4 regions of the Metabacillus sp. Hm71 genome follow, and region 4 is predicted to be linked to each of the others. Evidence: predicted binding sites of a transcription regulator. Region 4 holds the regulator's gene; each other region holds the start of a gene.

Region 1 (7,539 bases), 1.1 Mb from region 4:
CCCGATGATCTCTTGTATCCTTCATCCCCCAGATAACATCGAGCAATAAATCTCTAGTAAAAACCCGTTGAGGCTGATTCGCCAATAGATGAAGCAAATCATATTCCTTAGGGGTTAAATTTAACTTCTCACCTTTAACTAGGATCGTTCTGCTCTCTGTTTCTATCTTCATTAGTTGATTTCCGATCATGACCACCTTTTGCTTATGAGGATCACCATTCATATCAGAACGCCTTAACAAAGCCTTGATTCGAGCAATCAGCTCCTCAGGCTCAAAAGGTTTCCCTAAATAATCATCTGCCCCGATATCTAATCCGTAAATTTTATCTTTTAACTCGTTTCTCGCTGTTAGCATAAGGATAGGTGTTTCCTTTTCTTTTCTAATCTCTTTGCAAATCTGCCACCCATTAATCTTTGGGAGCATGATGTCTAATATGATTATATGGAATTCTGCAGATGTGAGGATAGCTAATGCCTGCTTTCCGTCCTCTGCCTCTATTACCTCATATTCTTTTTCCAGGTAAATTTTTAATAAGTTTCTCATATTCCATTCATCATCAACCAGCAATATTCTCTTCTTCATTGATCTCCTCCGGCTTTAAATGTCTTTATAAGCATTGCGATCTTCGGATTTTCCAAGCTGTCGGTTCACATTTTATCTCTTTAAACTTTACCTATAACATAAAAGAATTTGTAGACAATATCTCAAAATTGAAACTATCGATATACTTTTATTTGAAAAAATAGGACATATGGAACAAAATTGAAAAACTCCATAATTTCTCCAAATTTGCAGATTACATTAATAATTACCGTGCAAAAACTTGTGTTTGAAAAAAGAAATATAGAGGGAGGATGTTATGGATGTTTAGTTCTAGCAGGTTTGCAAATTACACGTTTACACATTTTCAAAAAGATCTTGTTGCAGGTTGGTCGTTGGCATTGTAGCTATTCCACTGGCGATGGCTTTTGCTATTGCCTTTAGGAGTAAGGCCGGAGTATGGGTTATCCAAAATCGATCAAACAAAATCGAAAACGTGAGCTAAGGTTAGTTTAATCAGAGTTAACTATTTTTTGTTACATATCCCGTAGATTTAATCCTTCTACGGGATATTCTTTATCATGGAGCTAGATAAAGAAGGTAAATCTCCCGTCTATTTTTGCTTCACATCAACAATTGCTGCAAATGGCAGCTTAAAGCGCTGGCCGCTTTGTTCATCAACAATTTGAAGCGTATGAGCAATCGGGTCTATATAGTGGACATACCCAGAGCATTTTTGATGAAAACGGTCTTGATAGTACGTAAAAATGAGCTCCATATGCTCTTCCATTGCTAAGCAAATGATTTCATTAAACTGTTCGAGCTGCTGCTCATCAAGCTCAGGCTTTTCTTGATAGGTATCAGCTTCTGACCAATCTCTTAATAGCTTTACATGTTCAGGCAGCATCATTGATGTCCATTTAATATTTCCTCTGTCCCGTATCATGACTTCATCACCACCCTAACACTCGGTTAACATTCTCTTTAGGCAGCCTAAGCGAATATGATTTCTTTTAGACAACCGCTCAGCTTGCCTTCAAAACAGAGTAAGGATTCGCAACACGAATGATTGAGCCATTGCCAAAGCTGTTAAGCTCTAAATTCCACTTTGAAATAGGCTTATTATGCTTTATGGCCGCCGACAAGCTTGGCACGATGCTTCGCAGTCCCAGCCGGAGTGTACGACACAGCACGTAAAATCGCATCTGAACCATACTTTTGACGAATGGAATCCATTACATAACCAAGTGTTCGCTGCTTTATGCGGTTTGGCCGAAACAAATCGAGCTGCATCTCACAATCGTCCTCAATATTTGACAGTGTAATCGATATTTGCCGAACTGTTTTATTGGCATAAAATGTCTCAAATAACTGCAAACATGTTTCATAAATATCCATCGTAATATTTGTTGGCTGATCAATTGTTTTGGAACGATAAAAACCACCGCCAAATTCATCGCGGCTATAGCCAATCCCAAGGCTGATCGTTCGTCCTACCTTTTTATGCTGACGCGCTCTGCGGGCAACCTCCTCACTGATTTCCAAAATCACATGCTTTACTTCCTCTGGATCGGGATAGTCACGAAGTAAAATTTGGCTTTTGCCGAAGCTGATTTGTCCTTGCATAATCGGTGCACCAACTTCCGACAAGTCTACTCCCCATGCGTGATAGTAAAGCTGATTGCCCATGATGCCAAATTTTTTTTCCAAAAGCTCGAGCGGATAATGAGCCAGCTGTCCAACATTAAAAATCCCCATTCGGTTCAACGTCTTTTGCACTCTCGACCCAATGCCCCACATTTTATTTAACGGCTCAAGCTTCCACAGCTTTTCTTTTACATCGTCATATGTCCACTCTGCTATCCCTGTCTTTTTTGCATCAATATCCAAGCATATTTTTGCAAGCAGCATATTAGGCCCAATGCCAATTGCAGCAAGAAGACCGAACTTACGCTTCAACTCATCACGAATTTTATCGGCAATTGTTCGGGCATCTCCCCAAATATGCTCAACACCATCGACTTCGATAAAACTTTCATCCACACTGTAAGTATGGATCGCCTCTTTTGGTACATAGCGATGAAACAGTTTTGTTATTTCTGTTGACATTCGGATATACGTTCCCATCTTCGGGTTAACAATCTTAATCCGCGGATCGTTCGGAACTTCAAAACGCCTTGCACCCGTTTTAATGCCAAATTCCTTTTTCATTTGCGGAGAAGCTGCCAGTACGATGCTTCCCTGCCGCTCAGTATCACCAACAACAACTAAATAGCATGTCAATGGATCCATCCCCAGTAAAACCGCGGCACAGCTAGCATAAAAGCTTTTCATATCAATACAAAGAATTTTTCGCTTTGGAAATTGATCATAGTTTTCAATCATAGCCGCTTCCTCCAACAAGAATGTATGTTCGCATTTATTATATTCTTCATCTTAAGCGAATATACGTTCGATTTCAATGGAAGTTTCAACCACAATAGAAAAGCGGTAGCAACGTATGAACTGGATACTAACTACGTAAAAAACAAAACTCGCAGATATTTTTTAATGGTTTCTAAAAAAGGAGGAAGACTGTATACTAGCAGGTAGCGAGGTGTGACATGGAGGAGAAATTCTTATTGAAAATGCTTAGAAACAGCTTTCTACAATATGGCCGGGATCTTGATAAAGATCCGCTTTCGAAAGATGACTACATACAGCTGCTTGAAAAGGCGGTAAACGAAAAGGATCAAGACACAGAATGGTACGAAGTGATTGAAGATATTGTCTATGGATATGTAACGAATCAGGATTAAATAAAAAGAGGCTGCCCCTTGTCCTTATTCTACAACAGGGGAAATACCCTGCCTCTTTTAATAACTTTAAATCGTTGTCATCTTCCGCCAATTCCAGAAAATAACCTACTTCATCTAATGCAAAAAGTCTTCTAAGAAAAATTTAAGTTCCATATAGTTATCGAATTTAATTGAGTTTTCATAAAAATCCGCAAGAACATCAATAACACTTGTATCCTTTTGTTGATCTCTAATGATCCAAAGATACCGATTTTCTTTACACCGCATTATTCTTAAATATGGATAAACCTTCAGATAATTCGAGTGAAATTTTCATTTTTTGATAACACCCAATCACCAAGATACACAATCCTTTTTGTTAAATTATACCATTTAGATGAAACATTCATTTCTTAAAAAACGCATTCCCCGCAATTCGTTCAAACAGCCTCGGCATGACCTGGTAAAGCGTACTTCCTGTATTCATCCAGCCAGGTAGATTGATTTCGCGCTTTGGAGTGAGCATAGCTTCTACGATAATCCGTGCTACCTTATTTGGGTCAAGCATCCAGCGTTCCACATTTTTCACGTAATCCCCCTGCTTGTCGGCGATCGTGAAAAAATCTGTTTTGATTGGGCCGGGGTTTACCGATGTGACGTAAATATTGTTTGATTTAACCTCCATCCGCAAACTGTTTGTAAAGCCTAATACAGCGTGTTTCGTTGCAGAATAAAGACTAGATTTGGGAGTTGCGATTTTGCCGGCCTGTGAGCCAATATTGATAATATGACCCTTTTTCCTTTCCATCATGGCAGGCAACACCATTTTTGTACAGGCAACTAAACCATATACGTTTACCTCAAACATGCTTTTCATTTCATCAAGGGAAGCTTCGAGCACATCATTAAAGATTCCAAATCCAGCATTATTGACGAGAACATCAATAGGTCCGACTTCTTGGGCAATGTTCGAAAAAACGCGCTGAACGGAATCAAGATCCTGAACATCAAGTATGTAATAAGAGCAAGAGATCCCATAATCATGTTTAATTTGTTCTGCAAGCCGAACTAACCGTTCTTCTCTTCTGGCTAATAAAATAAGGTTTGCTCCATTATTGGCACATTCAATGGCAATTTTTTCACCGATGCCGCTTGAGGCCCCAGTAATGGCAACATGGCAACCTTGTATTCGTCTATTCAACTATTTCACCTCTACCGTTCCTTAGCAATATAAAGGGTTGTCTCCCTTGAAGCATCTACTTTAATTTGACCGATATATTCCAAATAGTCAAGCTGACCGATTGTTTCTGACATTGTTAATAACGGCTGTTTATAATAAATCGTTGGAAACAGTGCCTGACATACTTGAAAAGCAGTCAAGGGCTTTTCCTCAAGAAAACTGTAAACGAGGTCTGCTCGTTCAGCTTGCTTTTTTAAGCGAAGGGAAATAAGCTCATGCGCCTCTTCAATCGGTTCTCCATGACCAGTATAAACTAACGAAACCGGAATCTCTAATAATCTTGAAATTGACTCATTTAACTGGAGCTGCGGCCGCGGGCGTTCTATTGAATTTGCCATCGGCGGCTCTAATAATGGGTTTGGAGAAATATGTTTTAACAATAAGTCTCCCCCTATTACAACCCCTGACCTTTCTTCATATAAAACGATATGACTTTGAGCATGCCCAGGTGTTTCAAAGATTCTCCATCCGAATAAACCGCTAATTTCCTCCCCTTCTCCTATAAAATGATGTAAATTCCTATTGCAGGAGAATTCAAGTGTATGATTCAGTCTATTTAAATAAGGGAAAAATTTTTTATCGACTCCAAATTCAATAAATAGTTTCTCAAAGAAAACTGTTTGTGCTGCCATAAATTGCGGGTCTTTTTTCAACCATGGTGTATTAAAAGGATGACCCCATATTGGAATGTCCTCGCTTAAAAAGTCCAACATGCCGACATGATCAGGATGATGATGGGTGATTACTACTTGATCAATGTCCTGGGGGCTGTACCCAAGTTCTTTTAGTTGGGATTGGAACACCTGCCAAGCCTCAACTGTCTTCGGACCAGTATCCACAAGTGTTAAATGCTCCCCCTTAATTAAGTACACATTCACATCTCCTACTGGAAAAGGTGTTGGAAGTTCCAGCTTAAAGATTTGGTTTCCCCGTTGAAATGGTTTCATTCACTCAGCCCCAATTATTATTTTCAAATAAAACTTATTATTGTTCATTACAGATACTTACTATTATTTTATCTTCCAACCACGCATTTGTCATTATATTCAAATAATTCAACTAACATTCTTTTTGAAAATGCTTGACAATTACCTGTCCACAAATGCATAATGAATAAAAATTCAAGAGAAAAAACTTAAAAAAATTTATTTTAATAAGTAAAAGCATTGACTTAGGACTAGTAAATCGGAAGCTGCAAAAGAGAGTGGAGCTCGTGGCTGGGAAGCTCCATTGCACCCGTTTCCTTTTGAACCTACCTATGAGCTGTTAGGAAAACCTAACCGTATTTCTGCGATAAAGAAGTGAAGCTGGGAATGATACATTCCAACTAAGGTGGTACCGCGGAGCCATTCCGTCCTTTTCAAGGATTGAGTGGCTTTTTATATTGTGCTTTTAAAGGAGGATTTTTATGGAGAAGATTGGATTTATCGGCGCCGGTTCAATGGCAGAAGCCATGATCGCTGGTTTAATAAAAGGTGGAGTGTTTCAGCCGGAGCAGGTGATCGTCGCAAACCGTTCCAGCGCTGACCGTCTGAAGGAATTAACAAATAGGTATGGTATCGAAACCACACATAATAAAGTAAAATTGGCTCAAGAGGCAAACATTATCGTATTAGCGATGAAGCCAAAGGATGTCAAGGCAGGCATAGATGGCATTCAAAAGTATATTCATAACCAGCTGATCGTTTCTGTATTAGCAGGGATTTCCATTGAAACGATCACATCCATCCTTGGCAAAAAAACAGCCATTATTCGTGCAATGCCAAATACATCAGCAGCGATTGCCAAATCAGCAACTGCCATCGCTGCAAGTGAAGATGTCACGATGACACAAATCAAAAAATGCCAATCATTATTCGAAGCAATTGGCATCTGCAAGCTTGTCGATGAAAATCAACTAGATGCTGTTACAGGATTATCAGGCAGCGGACCTGCATATGTTTACTTCCTTGTAGAAGCCATGGAGAAAGCCGCTATCGAGGTAGGCTTAGAACCGAATGTAGCCAGAGAACTGATTGTCCAAACATTGCTTGGTGCTTCAGAAATGATCGCGAGCTCTGATAAACACCCATCACAATTACGAAAAGAAGTCACAAGCCCTAACGGTACAACCGAAGCCGGAATTACGATCTTGCAAGAAAGAGGTTTTGAAGAAGCTCTTATCTCATGTATAAAACGCGCAACAGAGAGATCAAATGAATTAAAGACAATGTTTTCCGAAGCACTGATAAAAAATTAAAATAGAGAAGGAGTGCCGTTTTAATAAAAGCTTGCACTCCTTCTTTTTCCTAGTTCTTATCTTCACTAATCGGAAGGTACAGATCAATAATTGTTCCTTTGCCAACAGTACTGGAGATGTTCACTGTTCCCCCGTGGGAATGAATGATTTTAAAAGTCGTCATCATCCCGAGACCTGTTCCTTTTTCTTTTGTTGTATAAAATGGTGTGCCGATTTTAGCTAGAAGTTCCTCTGAGATCCCTACTCCTTGATCAGCAATTTGAATAAAAATCCCGGCGGAACCATGTTTCTTGCCGCTTATCGTTATTTCACCACCATTAGGCATCGCTTCTATTGCGTTTTTAATTAAATTAATAAAGACTTGTTTTAACTGGCTTGCAATACAATGAATCATAGGCAAGTCGTCAAGTTGAACGTTAACATTCACCTTGTTCATTAAAGCTTGCGAACCCAATAATGTGACAACATCCTCAATCATTTTTTCCACACGTTCATAACGAAAATAATGTGCTTGCGGCTTTGCTAAAATAAGCAGCTCACTTGTTATCATTTCGATTCTTGAAATTTCATCAGACATGATATCTAAATACTCACTATTGATTTCCTTCATTTTATTTTTATAGAGTTGTAAAAAACCTTTTATTGATGTAAGAGGATTTCTTATTTCGTGTGCAATCGATGCAGCAAGTTGGCCAACAGCTGTAAGCTTTTCAGATTCAAGCAACATTTTTTCGGTTCTTTT
Region 2 (7,539 bases), 210 kb from region 4:
TGTACTCTATGGTGAAGGGTGGACAAAATTCGTTCGTAAAAGCACTGGCAAAAGAGCTTGCTCCTAGTCAAATTCGTGTAAATGCAATTGCACCTGGGGCGATTGATACCCGAATGCTTTCAACTTTTACTGAAGAGGAATTAAAACAGCTAAAGGATGAAATTCCCCTTGGAAGATTAGGTCTTCCTCATGAAATTGCCCAAACGGTTTCTTTTTTAGCTTCACCAAAAGCCTCTTATATTACAGGACAGGTATTGTCGGTTGATGGAGGATGGTATTAATGATAACAATATTTTTGTTTTTCCGAGGAATCCCGGAATAAAATAAACCTCCATAAGGAACAATAAGCCTGTAACAATTATAAAGGAGGTACTCCTATGTCTGTTTTAGAAAATTGGGATGAGTGGAAAAATTTCCTTGGTGACCGTTTACATCATGCTCAGAACGAAGGAATGAACGAACAGGTTATTAATAACTTAGCATTCGAAGTTGGTGACTACTTAGCTAAGCAAGTTGACCCTAAAAACGTTCAAGAAAGAGTATTAGCAGATCTTTGGAGTGTTGCTTCAGAGCAAGAAAAACATGCAATTGCAAGTATGATGGTAAAACTTGTTCAAAATAACGGTTCACATTAAAAAAGAGAGGAGCTAATCCTCTCTTTTTCACTATTCTTTTTCTTGAATTTATTATTTTTTTCCGTCGCTGAGCAAGACGACTTCTCTTTTCTTTTTGTTCTTTCTTCTTTCGGGAAAATCATATATTATAGGTTATAGTGGTTGGTTAAAGGGGGCTTAATTATGCCATATGAGTGGTATTTAGAATATGAAATTCAAAAAAATCGTCCAGGGCTTCTCGGGGATGTTTCTTCTTTATTAGGGATGCTTTCTATTAATATCATCACCATAAATGGAGTAGATGATTCACGTCGCGGCCTTTTATTAAAATGTGAAAGCAATGATCAAGTTCGCAGGCTTGAATCGATTCTAGCCACCATGGATCATATAACTGTGACAAAACTTCGAGTTCCAAAGCTTAGGGACAGATTAGCCGTACGACATGGACGTTATATTCAACGTGATGCTGATGATAAAAAAACTTTTCGATTTGTCAGGGATGAGCTTGGACTATTAGTCGATTTTATGGCAGAATTATATAAGCAGGACGGTCATAAATTGATCGGAATTCGCGGGATGCCGAGAGTTGGTAAAACAGAATCAATTGTGGCAGCAAGCGTTTGTGCGAATAAAAAATGGCTTTTTGTTTCATCCACTTTGTTAAAGCAAACGATTCGCAGCCAGTTGATTGCAGATGAATACAGTGAGGATAATGTGTTCATTATCGATGGAATTGTTTCTACACGAAGAGGTTCTGAGCAGCATCTTCAGCTAGTAAGGGAAATTATGAGGCTGTCTGCAACGAAAGTTGTAGAGCATCCTGATATTTTTGTACAAAATACAGAATATACAATTGATGATTTTGATTATATAATAGAAATTCGTAATGAGCCTGATGAGGAAATTACATATAAAGATGCTGAAGAACCACATATGATGTTTGATTCCTCAAGTCTTTCAGGCTTTGACTTTTAAATATGGGGTGTTACGGTTGAGTGAATTAGGAAATCGACTGAAACAAGCAAGAGAAGAAAAAAACATTAGCTTGGATGACCTTCAAGCAATGACCAAAATACAAAAACGGTATTTGCTTGGTATCGAAGAAGGGAATTATTCAATGATCCCTGGTAAATTTTATGTTCGCGCATTTATTAAGCAATATGCTGAAGCGGTGAACTTAGATCCAGAGATGATCTTTGAAGAATATAAAAATGAAATCCCGAGTACATATAATGATGATTTACCAGAACAGCTTTCAAGAGTAAAAACACATAAACAACTACCAAAATCTGCATCCAAGTTTCTTGATCTGCTTCCAAGATTATTAATTGTGGCAGCTGTTATTCTTATTGCCATTGTTTTTTGGGTATGGAGACAAAACGCTGCAGATAGTAATCCAGGTGAAGAGGCAACGAAAGTCGAAAATGGAAATGAATATACAAACAATGTAGAAAATACGGCAGCAGGCAATGAAGATGAGGACCCAGAAGAAGAGGTTCAGGAAGAAACACCACCTGTTGAGGAAGAAGTTAAACAGGAACCGGAAACTCCTGCACAAACTTTAACAGTAAAAGGGAAAGAGGGTACGACAACAACATATGACCTCTCCGGTGCTGCAAAGTTTCAATTAGAAGTGATTGCTAAAGGCAGAACATGGGTGAGTATAAAAAATGGAAAAGGTAAAAGCTTCTTTGGTGCAGAAATTGCTGAAGGAGAGTCACAAACCTTTGATTTTACAGCTGAATCAGAAATAACAGTAAGGGTTGGAAATGTTCCGGGTACGGAGCTAAAAATCAATGGCCAGCTTTTACAATATGAAGATGCTAAGACAACACCTCAAAACATTACGATTATTTATAGCAAAGAATAGGGATTGATTCATGTTTACGTGTCAAGCACCTCTTCCTTCTATTATGTTGGAGGAGGTTCTAGGCATTATTTTGGGTCGTCCCATTTTCTGTTTACATGTTAAAAGTAAGAAATTCTCCTCGCAAACGATGACCTAATCACGCTCACTTTTTAGTACATAATACAGTTACTTGGAGGGAAAATTGATGAATTTACCTAATAAAATAACGATTTCGAGAATATTCTTAATACCTGTTTTTATGGTGATCATGCTTGCGCCATTGGACTGGGGCGAATTAACATTCGGCACTGAATCAATTTTAGTCACCCATTTTGTTGGTGCACTAATCTTTATTATTGCTTCAACAACAGATTGGATTGATGGTTACTATGCCCGTAAACTTAATTTGGTGACAAATCTTGGGAAGTTTTTAGATCCGTTAGCAGACAAACTTCTTGTTTCAGCTGCTTTAATTATTTTAGTCCAGCTGGAGCTGGCGCCTTCCTGGATGGTCATTCTTATTATCAGCCGTGAATTTGTTGTGACAGGATTAAGAGCTATTTTAGCAGGTGAAGGTGAAGTTGTTGCAGCTAATATGCTAGGTAAGATCAAAACGTGGACACAAATTGTTGCCATTTCAGCGCTATTGCTTCATAACCTTCCATTTGAGTTCATAAATTTGCCCTTTGGCATGATCGCATTATGGGTTGCTACCTTTTTCACTGTCATATCTGGCTGGGATTATTTAAATAAAAATAAACATGTGTTTGTTAATTCCAAGTAATCTTGAAACCATAGGAGGATATTGATGAGTATTCGCACTGAAATCATTGCGGTCGGCTCTGAATTATTGTTAGGGCAAATTGTGAATAGCAATGCGCAATTTTTATCACTTGAGCTTGCCGAGCTTGGCATGAATGTTTATTATCACACCGTTGTTGGTGACAACCCAACACGGCTTGAGCAAGCGGTTAAGATCGCCAAGGAACGCTCAAATGTTATTATTTTTACAGGTGGTTTAGGACCTACAAAAGACGATTTAACGAAAGAAACCATTGCAAAGACACTCGGTAAAAAGCTTGTCTTTGACCAGGAAGCCCTTGATAGCATCGAACAATACTTTGTTCAAACGAAACGGATCATGTCTGAAAACAATAAAAAGCAAGCACTTGTTTTAGAGGATTCATTCATATTAAAAAACGATTATGGTATGGCTCCTGGAATGGCTTTAAATGTGGATCAAACGATTTATATGCTGCTGCCAGGGCCTCCTAGTGAAATGAAACCAATGTTTCAAAACTATGGACGGGAATATTTTGAAAAACAATTTGGATTTCAAGAAAAGATTATTTCTCGTGTGCTTAGATACTTCGGAATCGGCGAATCACAGCTTGAAACCGACATACAGGATATCATTGATGAGCAGCTAAATCCTACTGTTGCACCATTAGCTGCTGATGGTGAAGTAACGTTGCGCTTAACTGCTAAGCATCAAGACGAACATGTTGCAAATCAGCTGCTTGATGAACTTGAGCAAAAAATCCAATCTCGTGTTGGCGAGTTTTTTTATGGTTATGAACAAACAACTTTACCTCAAGAACTAAAAAAACTGTTACTTGCAAAGCAAAAGACGGTATCAGCAGCTGAAAGCCTGACTGGCGGTATGTTTTCTGAACAAATAACAGCATTGGATGGTGCCTCACAGTTATTTAAAGGCAGTCTTGTATGCTATACAAATGAGATGAAGGAACAGCTGCTAAATGTTTCAAAACAAACACTTGATAAAAATGGAGCCGTCAGTGAGGAATGTGCGAAGGAAATGGCTGACCAAATTCGGAAATTATCAAACAGCGACATCGGCATAAGCTTTACCGGTGTTGCCGGACCACAGCCGCTGGAAGATAAGCCTGTCGGTACTGTCTTTATGGGTATTTCGTTTAGTGGAAAAGAAACACAGGTCTATAGATTTCATTTTGCCGGATCTAGAAATGGCATTCGTGTAAGAACGGTAAAGTATGGATGTCATTATTTAGTCAAACTATTATCGGAAATAGAATGATATAATACGTTTTATAGGATCTGATTTAAGCAGATCCTATTTTTTTTCTATAAATATATAAAATTCATTTTTACAACAGTTCATATAGCTAAAATAGGAGTTTTTCTAAAAAGAAAAGTGAAAATATAAGAATAATTTACGATGAAAAATAATCGAATAAATGTTCGATTATTGCTTGGCAAACTGTTGAAAAAGCGGTATATTTAATATAGATTCATTTAAAGGAGGAAAATTTGTGAGCGATCGTCAAGCTGCATTAGATATGGCGTTAAAACAAATAGAAAAGCAATTCGGTAAAGGTTCCATTATGAAACTCGGGGAACAGACAGATCGAAAAGTTTCAACTACACCAAGCGGTTCCCTTGCTCTAGATGCTGCCTTAGGAGTAGGAGGTTACCCTCGCGGTAGAATTATAGAAATATACGGACCAGAAAGTTCAGGTAAAACAACTGTTGCTCTACATGCGATTGCAGAGGTTCAACAGCAGGGCGGACAAGCTGCATTTATTGATGCGGAACACGCACTTGATCCTGTATATGCACAAAAGCTTGGAGTAAATATTGATGAGCTCCTGCTATCCCAACCTGATACTGGTGAGCAAGCACTTGAAATCGCAGAGGCGCTTGTCCGCAGCGGGGCTGTAGACATTCTTGTTATAGACTCTGTTGCGGCGTTAGTGCCAAAAGCGGAAATTGAGGGCGAGATGGGTGACTCACATGTTGGTCTTCAAGCTCGTTTAATGTCACAAGCATTACGTAAACTATCTGGCGCAATCAACAAATCGAAAACAATCGCCATCTTCATCAACCAAATTCGTGAAAAAGTTGGAGTTATGTTTGGAAATCCAGAAACAACTCCAGGTGGTCGCGCTTTGAAATTCTATTCATCCGTTCGTTTAGAAGTGCGTCGTGCTGAAACACTTAAACAAGGAAATGACATGGTTGGTAACAAGACAAAAATTAAAGTTGTCAAAAACAAAGTTGCACCTCCTTTCAAGGTTGCAGAAGTAGATATCATGTACGGTGAAGGGATCTCTAAAGAAGGAGAGATTATCGATTTAGGAACAGAGCTTGACATTGTTCAAAAAAGCGGCTCTTGGTATTCTTACAACGAAGAGCGCTTAGGTCAAGGGCGTGAAAATGCGAAGCAATTCCTTAAAGAAAATCCATCTCTTCGTTTAGAGATACAAGACAAAATCCGCAAGGAATACGGGTTAGATGAAGAAGTTCTTGCGCCAGAAGAAAGCCAAGAAGAATTGGATTTACTTGATGATTAAAAAAGGGCATAATTGCCCTTTTTTTAATATCATTTTTAAAAGAATATCCTTATATGAAAATAATATTTACACCAGTTTTTATCATTGTTATAGCAGAATTTATAATTAAATGTAGAGAATGAGTATAGAAAAGGTTCATATTTGGATATAATCATGATAATTATTATTTAACCGCACTAAAATAATATGACACAATTCTACAAAATTCACTCTTGTCTTCGCGATTTTTAATAGGGTTTTCACTCGAACTATACACAAGAGAGGCTGCAATCGTTATAATGACAGGCTTGACAAGAAAATTTCACACATTTACAATTAGTATGTATATTTTACAATTTTGTAGAATGATGATTGAAGCATTTTGAAAGCAAAAATGTTGGTACTTGAATTAGTCTTCCTAAAAATGATTAAGACGCAAAGTTCAACATGATAATTAAGCTTTGTGCTGTATGTTGACAACTTAAAATTGAACAATGTACATGCCGACACTTTAATCTAGAAAAACAAGTTCATAGCAAGAGGAGGTGTAATGATGGACATCGTTTCAATAATCATCTCCATTTTGCTTGGCCTAATCGTCGGTGCAGTTGTTGGCTATTTTGTTCGTAAATCCATTGCCGAAGCGAAAATTGCTGGTGCTAATCATGCAGCAGAGCAGATTCTTGAGGACGCAAAGCGTGATGCAGAAGCAACGAAAAAGGAAGCACTTCTAGAAGCAAAGGATGAAATCCACAAGTTGCGAACAGAAGCAGAGCAGGAAGTTCGTGAGAGACGAAATGAGCTTCAGAAACAAGAAAATCGCTTATTACAAAAGGAAGAGAATCTTGACCGTAAGGATGAGTCTTTAGATAAACGAGAAGTTATGCTAGAGAAGAAAGAAGATTCTCTGAATGAAAGACAACAGCATATTGAAGAGATGGAAAGCAAAGTGGAGGAGATGGTGCGTAAGCAGCAATCGGAGCTTGAGCGCATATCTAGCCTTACACGAGATGAAGCAAAGTCGATCATTCTTGAAAAGGTTGAAAATGAACTTACTCATGATATCGCTATGATGATTAAAGATAGCGAAAATCGTGCGAAGGAAGAGGCTGACAAGAAGGCTAAAGAAATCCTGTCGCTTGCTATTCAACGATGTGCAGCAGATCATGTAGCAGAAACTACTGTATCTGTTGTCAATCTTCCAAATGATGAAATGAAGGGCCGTATTATTGGACGTGAAGGACGAAATATTCGTACATTAGAAACATTAACGGGTATAGATCTGATCATTGATGATACACCTGAAGCCGTTATTTTATCAGGGTTTGATCCAATTCGCCGGGAAACTGCAAGAATTGCGCTAGACAAGCTGGTTCAGGATGGACGTATTCACCCTGCGCGTATTGAAGAGATGGTTGAGAAGTCTCGTCGTGAAGTTGATGAATACATCCGGGAAATTGGAGAACAAACAACATTTGAGGTAGGTGTACATGGCCTGCATCCTGATTTGATTAAAATCTTAGGTCGTTTGAAATTTAGAACAAGCTATGGTCAAAACGTATTGAAACACTCGATGGAGGTTTCATTCTTAGCAGGATTGATGGCTGCCGAACTTGGAGAAGATGTGTTATTAGCGAAACGAGCAGGTCTCCTGCATGATATCGGTAAGGCGATTGACCATGAAGTAGAAGGAAGCCATGTTGAGATCGGTGTTGAGCTCGCTACGAAGTATAAAGAACATCCTGTCGTTATCAACAGTATT
Region 3 (7,539 bases), 2.5 Mb from region 4:
TGAAGAACTGCCACAATTCCCGCCTGAGTTATTTAGACGGGTCCAAGCGAAAAACGTCATGAAGGCAAAGCAGTTCAGAAAAGGGATCGAACAGCTTGTTCAAGAAGGTGCGATCCAATTATTCAGACAGGATCTCAATGATTCCATTATTTTAGGAGCAGTTGGACAGCTGCAGTTTGAGGTATTTGAATACAGAATGAAGGCCGAATACAATGTCGAATTGGAATTCACATCACTTGGCGAGAGAATCCCGCGCTGGATTAAAAATGAAAAGTTTGAAAAACGATTCTTTGATTCAAGAAGCATGTTAGTTCGCGACCGCTATGGCGCTTATGCTGTCCTATTTGAAAATGAATTTACGCTAAGATATTTCTTAGAAAATCAAAAGGATATTGAACTGGTCGATCTATTTGAAGAAAATGACTATCAAGGTGTTACATCATAACGATTATGACAGGCTAATTCCTATTTGGAGTTAGCCTCTTTCATTGGCAGCGTGGTATGATGGTGATGGAAGACTAGTAGCTGCAAGCTTGCAAGAACGGGGGACTAAAATTGCAGATCATTCAAGCAACCTTAAAAGACATTGACGATGCTTCATCACTTTTTAATGAATACAGAGTATTTTATGGCCAGCAATCGGATATTGCTGGTGCTAAAGCGTTTATTGAAGAGCGGATAAAGAAAAAAGAATCAGTTATCTATTTAGCGGTGGATAAGGGAAAACCAATGGGCTTTATACAGTTATACCCAATCTTTACATCAGTTGGCATGAAACGAAAGTGGCTGCTGAACGATTTATTTGTTGGGGAAGCTTATCGTCGGAACGGTGTAGCCAGAGCATTAATGTACCAGGCAAAGGCATTGGCACAACAAGCAAATGCTGCCGGGATCCTGTTGGAAACAATGAAGGACAATACGAAGGCTCAAGCTCTTTATGAAAGCTTAGGTTATAAAAAAGAGGATTCCGTGTATTTCTATAATCTATCACTATAGCGTAAAGGAGAATAAATATGGTATTAAAAGTAATCCTAGCGCTGTTCCTTCCCTTTTTATTAGTGGTCCTCTTTACGCGAGTAAGTTATAACCACTATGTAGGAACGGCGCTAACAGCGGCACTGCTCATTGCTTCTTACATAAAAGGATATACATATAATCCATTTATTATTGCATTGGACATTTCCTCCCTTACAGCCGGATTTTTCTATGCACGAAAAATGAAAGCAGCATTATTAAAAAAGTAAGAGGTTTGCGCACAGCCAAAACGAGATATACTTATATAGAAGGAAGGGAGCTACCAAATGGTGCTTCTTTTTTCATTGCCGGGAAATTATAAAATTCTTGAACTATGGATAAGCGCTTTGACATCCAGCTCCAGCGCCTAGCCCCTCGAGGTCATAAGCCAATTTAGAATTGAAGGCAAAGAGCGCCTTCTATTCTAAATCGTCTTATGCTTGTCGGGGCTGAACGAGGCGCTTACGCTTTTGTTCTTGATTCAAAGAAATATGTAGTTGTAAGATTATTTTTATAAGTTGCAAAAATGCCCATGATTTCTTACATAATCAAAATAAAAAACCTGTTTAACAATATACACGATAAAAAAATACGAACTATAGTTCGTATTTTTAGTGATTTTCCATTTATTTGTGGTAAACTATTACTACCAGAAACTTTCTGAATGGAGGCTTATGCGTGAGCGAGCAATTTGAATTAGTCTCGAAATACAAGCCGCAGGGTGATCAGCCTGCGGCAATAAAGTCATTAGTCGCTGGAATTCAGCAAGGAAAAAAACATCAAACATTGCTAGGTGCAACGGGAACAGGGAAAACCTTCACTGTTTCCAATGTCATAAAAGAAGTAAACAAACCAACATTGGTGATTGCCCATAATAAAACGTTAGCAGGACAACTCTACAGCGAGTTTAAGGAATTTTTCCCGAACAATGCTGTTGAGTATTTTGTCAGTTATTATGATTATTATCAGCCTGAGGCCTATGTTCCGCAAACAGATACCTTTATCGAAAAGGATGCAAGCATTAATGATGAAATCGATAAGCTTCGCCACTCAGCCACATCTGCTTTATTCGAACGCAAGGATGTCATCATTATTGCCAGTGTATCCTGTATTTACGGCCTCGGTTCTCCAGAGGAATATAGAGAGCTTGTTGTGAGCTTGCGAACAGGCATGGAGATAGAACGGAACCAGCTGCTTCGGAAGCTCGTTGACGTTCAATATGAACGGAATGATATCGACTTTCGAAGAGGTACCTTCCGCGTACGCGGAGATGTTGTTGAAATTTTCCCGGCTTCCCGGGATGAGCAGTGTATTCGCGTTGAATTTTTCGGAGATGAAATTGACCGGATTCGCGAGGTTGATGCATTAACAGGCGAAATTTTAGGCGAACGGGAGCATGTTGCGATCTTCCCTGCCTCTCACTTCGTAACAAGAGATGAAAAGATGCAAAAGGCAATCCTCAATATTGAGGCAGAGCTTGAGGAACGTTTAAAGGACATGCGGGAAAACGGCAAGCTGCTGGAAGCGCAGCGTCTTGAGCAGCGAACAAGATATGATCTGGAAATGATGAGAGAAATGGGCTTTTGTTCAGGGATTGAGAACTATTCACGCCATCTCACACTTCGTCCGGCAGGGTCAACACCTTATACCTTGCTGGATTTCTTTCCAGACGACTTTTTAATTGTCATTGATGAGTCACATGTTACCCTACCTCAAATCAGGGGTATGTATAATGGTGACCAAGCGCGGAAGCAAGTGCTGGTGGATCACGGTTTCCGTCTGCCTTCAGCCTTAGATAACCGCCCGCTTCGTTTTGAAGAATTTGAAAAGCATATTCATAATATTGTCTACGTCTCAGCGACACCAGGCCCATATGAACTTGAACATACCCCAGAGATGATCGAGCAGATCATTCGTCCGACAGGCTTGCTTGATCCGACGATCGATGTGCGTCCAATTGAAGGACAGATCGATGATTTAATTGGTGAAATTCAGGCAAGGGTCGCGAAAAATCAACGTGTGCTAATTACGACGTTAACGAAAAAAATGTCTGAGGATTTAACCGACTATTTAAAAGAAATTGGCATTAAGGTTAATTACTTGCATTCTGAAATCAAAACATTAGAACGGATTGAAATCATCAGAGAACTACGCCTTGGAAAATATGATGTTTTAATTGGAATTAACCTGTTAAGAGAAGGGCTTGATATTCCGGAAGTCTCCTTAGTAGCGATTCTGGATGCCGATAAGGAAGGATTTTTGCGATCAGAGCGATCGCTTATCCAAACCATTGGCCGTGCTGCACGGAATGCAGATGGCCATGTCATCATGTATGCCGATAAAATGACTAACTCGATGGAATTGGCCATTAATGAAACGAAGCGACGCCGGGAAATCCAGCAGGCGTTCAATGAAAAGCATGGCATCACACCAATGACGATTCAAAAGGAAATTCGTGATGTCATTCGGGCAACAATGGCTGCAGAGGAGCAGGAGCAGTACGAAACAGCAGGAGAAAACAAATTAGCGAAAATGACGAAAAAGGAACGCGACAAGGTTATTTCCGAAATGGAAAACGAGATGAAGGAAGCGGCAAAGGCGTTAAACTTCGAGCGTGCCGCAGAGTTGCGTGATTTAATACTAGAGCTTAAAGCGGAAGGATGAAACGAGTATGGCAATGGAACATATCGTTGTGAAAGGAGCACGTGCTCACAATTTAAAAAATATTGATGTGACCATTCCGCGGGATAAGCTTGTTGTGCTGACAGGGTTGTCAGGCTCAGGAAAATCATCCCTTGCGTTTGATACGATTTATGCAGAGGGACAACGGCGCTATGTTGAATCCTTATCAGCCTACGCCCGCCAATTTCTTGGACAAATGGATAAACCTGATGTTGATGCGATCGAAGGGCTGTCTCCAGCCATTTCGATCGATCAAAAAACAACGAGCCGCAATCCCAGGTCAACGGTCGGAACCGTAACCGAAATTTATGACTATTTGCGACTTCTCTATGCAAGAGTCGGCCGCCCAACCTGTCCGATTCATGGCAATGAGATTTCTTCGCAAACGATTGAACAAATGGTAGACCGAATCTTGGAATACCCTGAACGAACAAAGCTCCAAATTCTTGCACCTGTCGTTTCAGGAAGAAAAGGGGCCCATGTAAAGGTTTTTGAAGATATTAAAAAGCAAGGCTATGTTCGTGTTCGTGTTGACGGTGAAATGATGGAGCTTGCTGATGAAATTGAATTGGATAAAAATAAGAAGCATTCGATCGAGGTTGTCATCGACCGGATTGTCGTAAAAGAGGGGATTGCTTCACGCCTGGCAGATTCCCTGGAATCAGCCTTACAGCTTGGAGAAGGCAAGGTGATTATTGATGTTATCGGCGAAGAAGAGCTTTTATTCAGTGAGCACCATGCCTGCCCGCAGTGCGGTTTTTCCATCGGTGAACTTGAACCGAGGATGTTCTCCTTTAACAGCCCGTTTGGTGCATGTCCTGAATGTGATGGCCTTGGAACAAAGCTTGAGGTAGATCTCGACCTTATTATTCCGAATAAAGAGCTTACCCTGCGTGAAAATGCAATAGCACCATGGGAACCGACAAGCTCACAATATTATCCGCAAATGCTTGAGGCAGTTTGCAACCATTATGGCATTGATATGGATACACCAGTAAAGGACATACCAAAGCATTTGCTTGATAAAATCCTATTTGGCAGCAATGGTGAACAAATCTATTTCCGTTATGAAAATGATTTTGGCCAAATCAGGGAGAATTATATTCAATTCGAAGGTGTTGTCCGCAATGTGGAACGCCGTTATAAAGAAACAAGCTCAGACTATATCCGCGAGCAAATGGAAAAATATATGGGTCAGCAAAACTGTCCTACCTGTAAAGGGCATCGCTTAAAGCAAGAAACACTTGCTGTCTTAATTGACGGCAAACATATTGGTGAAATCACGAAACTATCTGTTCAGGATTCACTATCGTTCTTTCAACACATAGCCCTAACAGAGAAGGAAATGACAATTGCAAACTTAATCTTAAAAGAAATAAGCGAGCGCTTAGGCTTTTTAAATAATGTCGGACTCGATTATTTAACACTTAACCGTGCAGCCGGGACATTATCCGGCGGTGAGGCACAGCGGATTCGTCTTGCCACGCAAATTGGTTCCAGGTTAACAGGTGTGCTGTACATACTTGATGAGCCCTCAATCGGATTGCATCAGCGCGACAATGACCGTCTCATCCAAACCATGCAAAATATGCGTGATATCGGCAATACGTTAATAGTCGTGGAACATGATGAAGATACAATGATGGCCGCTGATTATTTAATCGATATTGGCCCAGGCGCAGGGATACATGGCGGAGAAATTATTTCTGCCGGTAAGCCTGAAGAGGTGATGAATGATAACAACTCCTTAACCGGGCAATACTTGTCAGGGAAGAAATTTATTCCGCTTCCATATGAACGAAAAAAACCTGATGGCCGCTATATTGAAATTAAAGGTGCCAAGGAAAATAACCTGAAAAACGTCGGTGTGAAGTTCCCTCTAGGGACATTTATTGCCGTAACTGGTGTTTCCGGTTCAGGGAAAAGTACATTGGTCAATGAAATTCTTCATAAATCGCTCGCCCAAAAGCTTCACAATGCCAAAGCAAAGCCTGGCGAGCATAAAGAAGTAAAAGGAATCGAGCATCTTGAAAAGGTTATTGATATTGACCAATCACCAATTGGCCGAACACCGCGTTCCAATCCTGCTACATATACAGGTGTGTTTGATGATATTCGCGATGTATTTGCAGCAACAAATGAAGCGAAGGTTCGCGGCTATAAGAAAGGCCGCTTTAGCTTCAATGTGAAGGGCGGCCGCTGTGAGGCCTGCCGTGGTGATGGGATTATTAAAATTGAAATGCACTTCCTTCCAGACGTTTACGTCCCTTGTGAGGTTTGCCATGGCAAACGTTACAATCGTGAAACACTGGAGGTTACGTATAAAGGGAAAAACATTGCGGATATTCTTGAAATGACGGTAGAGGATGCTGTGTCATTCTTTGAAAACATTCCGAAAATTAAACGGAAGCTGCAAACGATCTTAGATGTCGGTCTGGGCTATATCAAACTTGGACAGCCAGCGACAACTTTATCAGGCGGTGAAGCGCAAAGGGTAAAACTTGCCTCAGAACTTCACAGACGTTCAAATGGAAAATCATTATATATTCTTGACGAACCAACAACAGGGCTACACGTCCATGACATAGCCCGATTATTGAAGGTGCTGCAGCGGTTAGTCGAAAACGGTGATACCGTCTTGGTCATTGAACATAATCTTGATGTAATCAAAGCAGCAGACTATCTTGTCGATATGGGCCCTGAAGGCGGCGACAAAGGCGGACAAGTCGTCGGTGTCGGAACACCCGAGGACATTATGAACAATGACAAATCATATACAGGAAAGTATCTAAAACCAATCATTGAACGTGACCGTGAGCGAATGAGAAAACTTATTAAAGAAAAAGAAGAGGTTGCTCAATAAAAGCAGCCTTATGTTTAGTCATAATGAGAGCATTGAAAAATCCATCGATGCTCTCTTTTTTATATAGTATAAAATTTCAAAAAGCTTTTTAAAATCCATTTTTTCATTTCAACACATAAAAAGGGCTGCCCCAATTCTTTCGAGACAGCTACACAATGTGCGGAATGAGTAGAATACTTTGGATATTTATTATTGCAGTTATTGTAAGCGATATCAATATTAAAAAAATGGAAACAATGAAACACCCAGTGAATGATCTTTTCCGCTAAAAAAGATAATCTGAAACCTATTCTTCTTTCATACGTATTAAAGATAAGGAGAGTGAAAGAAAAATTGGATAAAACAAATAAAGTGTTAGCATCCATCAACTATTTTAGTGTGTTTTTTGCTCCGTTTCTTTTACCAATTGTAATTTATTTTATTGTTGACCACAGAGAAGTGAAGAAACATGCCAAAAAGGCGCTTGTTTCACACATATTTCCATTTTTATCAATTCTTGCAGTCATCGGAGCAATCATCTTTAGCAGTTTCACTAATTTGTCTGAAGCGGCCTATTTAACAATCTTTTTTGGCGGCTTCATCGTTGTCGGATTGATCAATCTAATTGTGTTTATTTGGAACCTTGTAAAAGGCATTAAGCTATTAACAACGATATAAAATTTATATAGGAGAGTCAAAGGGGAGGATGAACCATGAAAGAGCAAAAAATTCGTATCTTAAAGCTAGTGGAACAAGGGAAGCTTTCTGCAGATGAGGCCCTATCCTTAATCGAAGCATTAGATTCTGATGAGCAAAAAAAGGAAGAGAAAATAACGGCTTTGTCAACGGAAGTAATTGATTTTACATCACAAGATCATGCTGGCCAATCAAATGAAAAGCAAGCGTCATTAGGGGCTAAGCTCATGGATTGGGTGGACACAGCTGTTAAAAAGGTAAAAGAACTCGATCTTGACCTAAATTTTGGTAAGTCGATTGACATT
Region 4 (7,539 bases):
ACATGGTTTATAATTAGATTAGTAAACAAAAGGAGCGAATAACATGAGTGATAATATACGACGCTCAATGCCCCTATTTCCTATTGGAATTGTTATGCAGCTGACAGACCTATCTGCAAGACAAATCCGATACTATGAAGAGAATGAATTGATTTTTCCGGCGAGAACGGAAAGCAATCGACGACTCTTTTCGTTTAATGATGTAGATAAGTTATTAGAGATTCGTAACTTAATTGAACAAGGTGTAAATTTAGCTGGTATCAAACAAATATTTTCCCGTAAAGAAAATACGAATAATGAAGTCCAGCAAGAGCAACCTAAAACGGTTGAGAAGCCTGACCTCAGTGACGCGGAATTGCGCAAACTGTTAAAGTCAGAACTAATGCAAGCAGGCCGCTTCAATCGACCTACGTTAAGACATGGTGATATGTCAAGATTTTTCCATTAATTATAAGTAATTTTTATTTATAATAAATATTGTCTGTATGAGAGGAGATTTTCAATGTCTAAATATTCAAGAGAAGATATTCTGAGTTTAGTTAAAGAAAACAATGTTAAGTATATCCGTTTACAATTCACTGATATTCTTGGAACAATTAAAAACGTTGAAATCCCAGTAAGTCAGCTTGATAAAGCATTAGACAACAAAATGATGTTTGACGGTTCTTCAATTGAAGGGTTTGTACGTATTGAAGAATCTGATATGTATTTATATCCAGATCTAGATACATTTGTTATTTTTCCTTGGACAGCGGAAAAAGGAAAGGTTGCCCGTTTTATTTGTGATATTTACAATCCTGATGGCACTCCATTTGCTGGTGACCCGCGTAATAACTTACGACGCATTCTTTCTGAAATGGAAGAACTTGGGTTTACTGATTTCAACTTAGGGCCTGAACCAGAATTCTTCTTATTTAAATTAGATGAAAAAGGCGAGCCAACTTTAGAATTAAACGATAATGGCGGTTACTTCGATTTAGCACCAACTGATCTAGGTGAAAACTGCCGTCGTGATATCGTGCTCGAGCTTGAAGAAATGGGCTTTGAAATTGAAGCATCTCACCATGAAGTTGCACCAGGACAACATGAAATTGACTTTAAATATGCTGGCGCAATCAAAGCATGTGATGATATTCAAACATTTAAACTTGTTGTTAAAACGATTGCTCGCAAACATGGTTTACATGCTACATTCATGCCAAAACCATTATTTGGTGTTAACGGATCTGGTATGCACTGTAACTTGTCATTATTCCGTAATGGTGAAAATGCGTTTTTAGATACTAGTGCAGATCTTCAATTAAGTGAAACAGCTAAACAGTTTATTGCAGGTATTATCAAACATGCACCAGCATTTACTGCAGTAACAAATCCAACTGTAAACTCATACAAACGTCTAGTACCAGGCTATGAAGCACCATGTTATGTAGCATGGTCTGCCCAAAACAGAAGTCCATTAATTCGTATTCCAGCATCTCGCGGCTTAAGCACTCGTGTTGAAGTACGCAGTGTTGACCCTGCAGCAAATCCTTACTTAGCAATGAGCGTCCTTTTAGCTGCTGGTCTTGACGGTATTAAAAATAAACTTGAAGCACCAAAACCAATCGATCGCAACATTTATGTGATGTCTAAAGAAGAGCGTATTGAAAATGGAATCGTTGATTTACCAGCAACTCTTGCTCAAGCATTAGATTTATTAAAAGCAGACAGCACGATGAAGCATGCTTTAGGTGAGCACTTATTTGAGCATTTCATCGAAGCAAAAGAAATCGAGTGGGATATGTTCAGAACACAAGTTCACCCATGGGAAAGAGAACAATACATGTCAATGTATTAATATGATAAAAACCCTTGTCACTTTGAAGTGACCCCTAAAAGTTAGACACGGTTATTTCATTAGGCAACTTGGGTAAAATGAGTTCGGTATTGCACCGGACTCATTTTTAATTTTGCCTTTATTCGCTTTGTATTGTAGTAATCGATGTATTTTTCTAATTCTATTTTAAAATGCTCTACACTCTCAAATTCTCTTATGTAGAGGAACTCAGATTTCATAATTCCAAAGAAGTTCTCCATAACAGAGTTGTCGTAACAGTTTCCTTTACGAGACATACTTTGGACTATCCCTCTGGATTCAAGTGCGTGACGATATTTCTTCATTTGATAATGCCAGCCTTGATCGGAATGCAGAAGTAGCTGGTGGATATCAGGTAAACGTTCGAAAGCCTTCTCCAACATATTTGAAACAAGAGAATAGGTTGGTCTAGAACCAATTGTGTACGTGATTATCTCCCCATTAAATAAATCTAAGACAGGCGAAAAATAAAGTTTCTCACCGAATATCTTAAATTCTGTAATGTCTGTTACCCACTTTTCATTTGGGGTATTTGCCGTAAAATGGCGGTCTAAAATATTTGGCGCTATTTTACCGACCGAACCTTTATAAGATTTGTATTTTTTCATTCGTACGATACACTTTAACCCTAGTTCTTTCATAATCCGTTGAACCTTCTTGTGATTCACTTTTTGCCCACGATTCGCAAGTTCATCACGAATACGGCGATAGCCATAACGCCCTTCATGTTCTTCATAAATTGCCTTTATTTCCACTTTTAGATCAGCATCTGGATCTAGACGATTCATACGTTCCACTAAATCATAGTAAGTGCTACGTGGAATGCCAGCGAGTTTTACGAGTGCTTTCACCGGATATTTATGCCTTAATTCATAGACTACTTGCGCTTTGTCTTGTTTGGTGATTTTTTCTTGTTTTGAACTAAGGCATTCAACTTTTTTAAATACTCGTTTTCCATTTCAAGTTGTTTAATACGTGATTCCAGTGCCTCGACAGACCCTTCAAGTGGTGTGGATTTAGTTTGTTTTTTCGTATCTTTTTTCATGGATGGACGCCCCTTTATCTTTGATTGAAGGGCATCTAATCCTTGTGTTTCAAATTGCTTTTTCCAAACAAGTATTGTGGATGGAGCAGCTATATTAAAGATAGCCGCTGTTTCCATTATGGACGTACCGTGTTCAATCATATAATTTAGTACGTCTAGTTTAAACTGTTGGGTGTAATTTGTATATAATTTTACGAATGCTTCTACACCATTGTATTCATATTGTTTGACCCATTTAAGAAGTGCTTTATTATCAGTTCCCAAAGATTTAGCTAATTCATATGAACTCTCATTTCCATTTAAATAACGTTGAACTGCTTGTAATTTATCTTCTGCAGAAAATTTAGCCATAAAAAACTGCACCTCCAACTGTTAGATGGTGTCTAACAATTGGGGTGCAGTTCACTTTTTGTGGCAAGGGTTTTTTGCTGGGGTGAAGCAGAAGTTTAAATCTAGTAAAGTTCCCAAGGATATTTTTTGATCAATCGATTTGATGTTCTCCTTAAAAGACAAAAAATAACGTATGAATTTTTCACACGTCATTTTTTGGATCTTTTTAATGTTTAAGAAATAAAATTTTGTACTTAGTTTTAGTGTCTAGCTCGAGCCGAATGCTTAGCGCCTTGCGCTTTTTAATTATATCAGAATTTATATATTTTCTTAACATGGCTTGCGTTTCTGAATCTAGCTCCAGGCGCCATCGGCTCTAGGGTCTAGTCAAACAGGAATTGAAGGTAAAGAACACCTACTATTCCTGTTCGCTTATGCTTGTCGCCGATAGGCAGGCGCCTTGCGCTTTTTTCATTATTCAGCATTTCAGAAAGCTTATTAATGAATTGTACGGTATACACCTATTACCTTACCTAATATGCTGACATTTCGTAATATAATAGGCTCCATAGTGGAATTTTCGGGTTGTAAGCGGATGTAATCTTTCTCTTTAAAGAATCGTTTACAGGTTGCTTCATCTTCCTCGGTCATGGCGACAACGATATCGCCATTGTTAGCGGTTTGCTGCTGTCTAACGATTACCATATCCCCATCAAGTATACCGGCCTCTATCATACTCTCTCCCATTATTTCAAGCATGAATACAGAATCATCGTCATTTATATACCGGTCAGGGAGTGGAAAGTATTCTTCAACATTTTCAATAGCTGTTATAGGTAAACCTGCTGTTACCTTACCGATGACCGGAACATTTACAACCTTACTTTTAGGAATATGAATTGTTTCTTCTTCTTCCAATATTTCAATAGCCCTAGGTTTTGTCGGGTCACGGCGAATCAGGCCCTTTGATTCCAATCTAGCTAAGTGACCATGAACAGTTGAGCTTGAAGCAAGACCGACTGCTTCACCTATTTCCCGAACTGAAGGAGGATAGCCCTTCTTTTGAACCTCATCTTTTATAAAGCTTAATATATCCTGTTGTCTTTTTGATAGTTTCGTCATCCTCTGTTACACCTCGGATTCCTGTAATATATGTTTATTATAGCATCATTTACCTTTTTATACAAACGTAAGTTCGAAAAAAATAGTTGACCGGAACAATTGTTCGTACTATACTAAAGTTAATAATACGAACAAATATTCTTATGAGGTGGAAAAAATGAAAAAAGAAACAATCTTTTATATTCTAGCTTTCTTCGTTGTTTTCATAGCTGTTACTGGAGCTCTATCATTTTCGGGTAGTAATAATCGACTGGATAACTTTCATCAAGTTAAAATAGAAGAGGGAGATAGCTTGTGGAGTTTAGCTGAACAATTCCATGAGAATGCTAATATTTCAAAACAAGAATTTGTTGAATGGGTACAGGAGAAAAATGATATTTATTCTAGCACTATTAAGCCAGGGGATTTAGTCGTTGTACCAGTAGAAAAAGAAGAATATTATCAAATTGAACAGATTGCTAGCGAATAATATTTGATTACATGACTTGTTAAAGTGAAAAAGATTGGAAACAGTAGGGTGATAGGGATTGAAAGCAATTATATACTGCAGAGTAAGTACAGACAAAGAAACTCAGGATACTTCTATCGAAAGGCAAAGAGAAGAGTTGGAACAACTGGCAGCATTACATAAAATAGAAGTTGTAAAAATTATTGAAGAACGGCAGAGCGGATATGACATAGACCGGGATGGAATCATTGAAGCACTTGCATTAATAAAGGATAAACAAGCTAGTGTTCTTCTGGTTCAAGATGATACCCGTCTAGGTCGAGGGCATGCTAAAATAGCTCTTTTACATGAAATAAGAAAATTAGGGGCAAAGGTATTTACCCTAAATGAGCAAGGAGAACCTGAATTATCTGAAACCGATTTAATGGTTTTAAATATCCTTTCAGCGGTGGAAGAATTTCAACGAAAGCTTGTTAACTATAAAATTAAAAGAGGAATGAATCGGGCAATTGAAAACGGATATCGACCTCAGGATAACTTATCAAATTTAGATCAAGGCGGGGGAAGAGAAAAAATCGATGTTCCCATTGAGGAAATCATAAAACTGCGCAGTAAAAACCTTACTTTTCATGAGATTGCAGCAACTCTAAGAGGGGTTGGGTATCATGTAAGTAAAGCTACGGTTCATAGAAGGTATAAAGAATATATCGAAGGTGTAAACAGCAACAAGGAATAATAATTCAGTTATGTTTTAAACAATTTGAAAGGTCAAACGGTTGTCATTTTGGTCTCCTTTTAGTATGATGACATGTATATTAACTAATGATCTTTTTTATATGAAGGAATAGCCAACTAAGCAAGAGCCATTTTTCCAGTTATATTATTTTTATAAGTTGGTTATTGAAGATTAACAGACTAAAGGAGAATAGATTGATATGCTACCAAAAGTAAAAATTGATCGTATAAATGAATTATCTAAGAAGTCTAAAGTAGAGGGTTTAACGGAAAAAGAAAAAATGGAACAACAATCATTACGTCAAGAATACTTATCAGCTTTTCGTTCTTCAATGAAAAATACGTTAAAAGGTGTTACAGTAGTGGATCCAAATGGGAATGATGTAACTCCGCAAAGATTAAAAGATGAAAAGAAGAAATTTAATCTTCATTAAAAGGAATAGATCTGATGATGTATTCCTTTTTATATGTAAAAAGGAGTATTTTTTTAAAAATGTACTAAGGAGTCTAGCAAGAATTTATATAATATCACAACATGTTAAAAATTTGGTAGAACTTACCTTGATTTTATGATTCTTCGACAAAAATAGTGCCTTCTTTCTCCGTCTTAAGACAATTCTTGCTTATTTGTTCTTTTATAATAAGAGAAATGGGGATGCAAGAGGAGGAGTGAATAGGTGAGACACTATTATATTTATTTAATAGAAGAGGAATTTGCAAGTCATTACTTCGGTCGCGAGTCCAAAATTTATCACCTGTTTCAGGACTTTCACTGGACAACGGTCCGTTCAAATCATGTAGTAACACTGGAAAAACAAATAAATTATATTACAAAGCCTATACCAACCTTATTTATACATCAGCTACTTCGTACACATCTGGGGAATCGTACGGATTATCAAAATGTTCGTCATATACATAAGATTGAACTTAAGACTAATCTAGGTAACGCCACTTTAATCGTAAAAGACCGTTACCTTGAGCTTTCTTCTGATGGAAGTTTTGAGGCAGAAACGATTTTTTTCGAGGTGTTAAGAAAATTTGACCCGTGTTTTTTAGCGATGGATTTACAAGGTGAACGATATGGCTGGTTAAATCCGATAAAAGAAAGAAATTTTGGCTAAAAATGAAGAAATTATATTTCAAATGTTGTATAATATCGTAGGGTTTAGTACACTGTAAGATAGACAACATGAAGGAGGAAATATAATGGACTTATGGGTTGTTATTCTAGTAGGCATTCTAGCACTACTTGCTGGAGTTGCACTAGGATTTTTCATTGCGCGTAAATACATGATGACTTACCTAAAGAAAAATCCACCAATTAATGAACAAATGTTAAAAATGATGATGATGCAAATGGGTATGAAACCATCTCAAAAGAAAATCAATCAAATGATGAAAGCCATGCAAGGTCAAATGAAATAATAAAAATGTTGATATATAAGTTTTAGGCAGTTTATACAATGAAAACTCCTTCTCATAATGAGGTTGGTGATTCTTTCATTGTATTTTTAAATGCAAATTGCGTAAACCTTCATATACCAACTATTTAACCACTTTTTCTGTCGAAAATCTCAGCAGCAAAAGTGGTTTTTTGTTCAAATCAATCAGACGAATGAATTTGTTACGAATCGGGTAAGAAAAATGGGGATAACAGATGGGAATAGTTCATTCATTATTTAATATCCCAAAGTGCTACAACAAGTGGGCTATCAAAACTAAAATGTAAGAATGGAAATGACATAGAAGATAATATCAAATTTAATATAAACGATAGCACGCGGCAAAAGCGTGCTTTTTATCATAGTTCAAAGGTATATAGAAATAATTGAATGAAGTTGCTGCTTAGGAATAATAAATTCTATTTTTTTGTGCATGGTCGTCTTTTATATATTGAGTCAACAATATATCAAGCTCTTGACTATATTGAATAGAAATCGTTGAATTAATCCCGTTTTTTAGGACAATATCAATTAGTTCGGCTCGTTTCTTTTCAATTAA

What was found. Region 4 encodes LexA, which represses DNA repair genes until DNA is damaged. Its sites were predicted from a motif close to CGAACATATGTTCG; they were not measured.
Region 1: the regulator LexA is predicted to act here: its motif matches at 2,983-2,996, upstream of ACSVDH_RS18990 (Y-family DNA polymerase).
Region 2: the regulator LexA is predicted to act here: its motif matches at 4,676-4,689, upstream of recA (recombinase RecA).
Region 3: the regulator LexA is predicted to act here: its motif matches at 1,607-1,620, upstream of uvrB (excinuclease ABC subunit UvrB).

What each region holds. Positions count from the first base shown of each region.
Region 1 is NZ_CM200278.1:3,832,300-3,839,838, forward strand. Features, by position in the region: gene ACSVDH_RS18980 (response regulator transcription factor) at 1-583, opposite strand, end outside; gene ACSVDH_RS18985 (YolD-like family protein) at 1,155-1,487, opposite strand; gene ACSVDH_RS18990 (Y-family DNA polymerase) at 1,664-2,926, opposite strand; gene ACSVDH_RS18995 (YqzH family protein) at 3,145-3,339, shown strand; gene ACSVDH_RS19000 (SDR family NAD(P)-dependent oxidoreductase) at 3,725-4,519, opposite strand; gene ACSVDH_RS19005 (MBL fold metallo-hydrolase) at 4,531-5,505, opposite strand; T-box leader at 5,716-5,920, shown strand; gene proC (pyrroline-5-carboxylate reductase) at 5,961-6,797, shown strand; gene ACSVDH_RS19015 (PAS domain S-box protein) at 6,847-7,539, opposite strand, start outside.
Region 2 is NZ_CM200278.1:2,497,548-2,505,086, forward strand. Features, by position in the region: gene ymfI (elongation factor P 5-aminopentanone reductase) at 1-281, shown strand, start outside; gene ACSVDH_RS11785 (DUF3243 domain-containing protein) at 378-635, shown strand; gene ACSVDH_RS11790 (DUF3388 domain-containing protein) at 795-1,589, shown strand; gene ACSVDH_RS11795 (helix-turn-helix domain-containing protein) at 1,606-2,484, shown strand; gene pgsA (CDP-diacylglycerol--glycerol-3-phosphate 3-phosphatidyltransferase) at 2,666-3,247, shown strand; gene ACSVDH_RS11805 (competence/damage-inducible protein A) at 3,272-4,522, shown strand; gene recA (recombinase RecA) at 4,758-5,798, shown strand; gene rny (ribonuclease Y) at 6,331-7,539, shown strand, end outside.
Region 3 is NZ_CM200278.1:5,242,294-5,249,832, reverse strand. Features, by position in the region: gene ACSVDH_RS25855 (peptide chain release factor 3) at 1-445, shown strand, start outside; gene ACSVDH_RS25850 (GNAT family N-acetyltransferase) at 556-996, shown strand; gene ACSVDH_RS25845 (DUF2198 family protein) at 1,014-1,244, shown strand; gene uvrB (excinuclease ABC subunit UvrB) at 1,693-3,678, shown strand; gene uvrA (excinuclease ABC subunit UvrA) at 3,686-6,559, shown strand; gene ACSVDH_RS25830 (magnetosome magnetite crystal formation protein family) at 6,881-7,216, shown strand; gene ACSVDH_RS25825 (DUF4097 family beta strand repeat-containing protein) at 7,252-7,539, shown strand, end outside.
Region 4 is NZ_CM200278.1:2,708,574-2,716,112, forward strand. Features, by position in the region: gene ACSVDH_RS13180 (MerR family transcriptional regulator) at 44-448, shown strand; gene glnA (type I glutamate--ammonia ligase) at 503-1,837, shown strand; one part of gene ACSVDH_RS13190 (IS3 family transposase) at 1,897-2,798, opposite strand; one part of gene ACSVDH_RS13190 (IS3 family transposase) at 2,798-3,251, opposite strand; gene lexA (transcriptional repressor LexA) at 3,729-4,352, opposite strand; gene yneA (cell division suppressor protein YneA) at 4,510-4,821, shown strand; gene ACSVDH_RS13205 (YneB family resolvase-like protein) at 4,880-5,536, shown strand; gene ACSVDH_RS13210 (DUF896 domain-containing protein) at 5,736-5,969, shown strand; gene sirA (sporulation inhibitor of replication protein SirA) at 6,213-6,659, shown strand; gene ACSVDH_RS13220 (YneF family protein) at 6,745-6,963, shown strand; gene ACSVDH_RS13225 (aspartyl-phosphate phosphatase Spo0E family protein) at 7,384-7,539, opposite strand, start outside.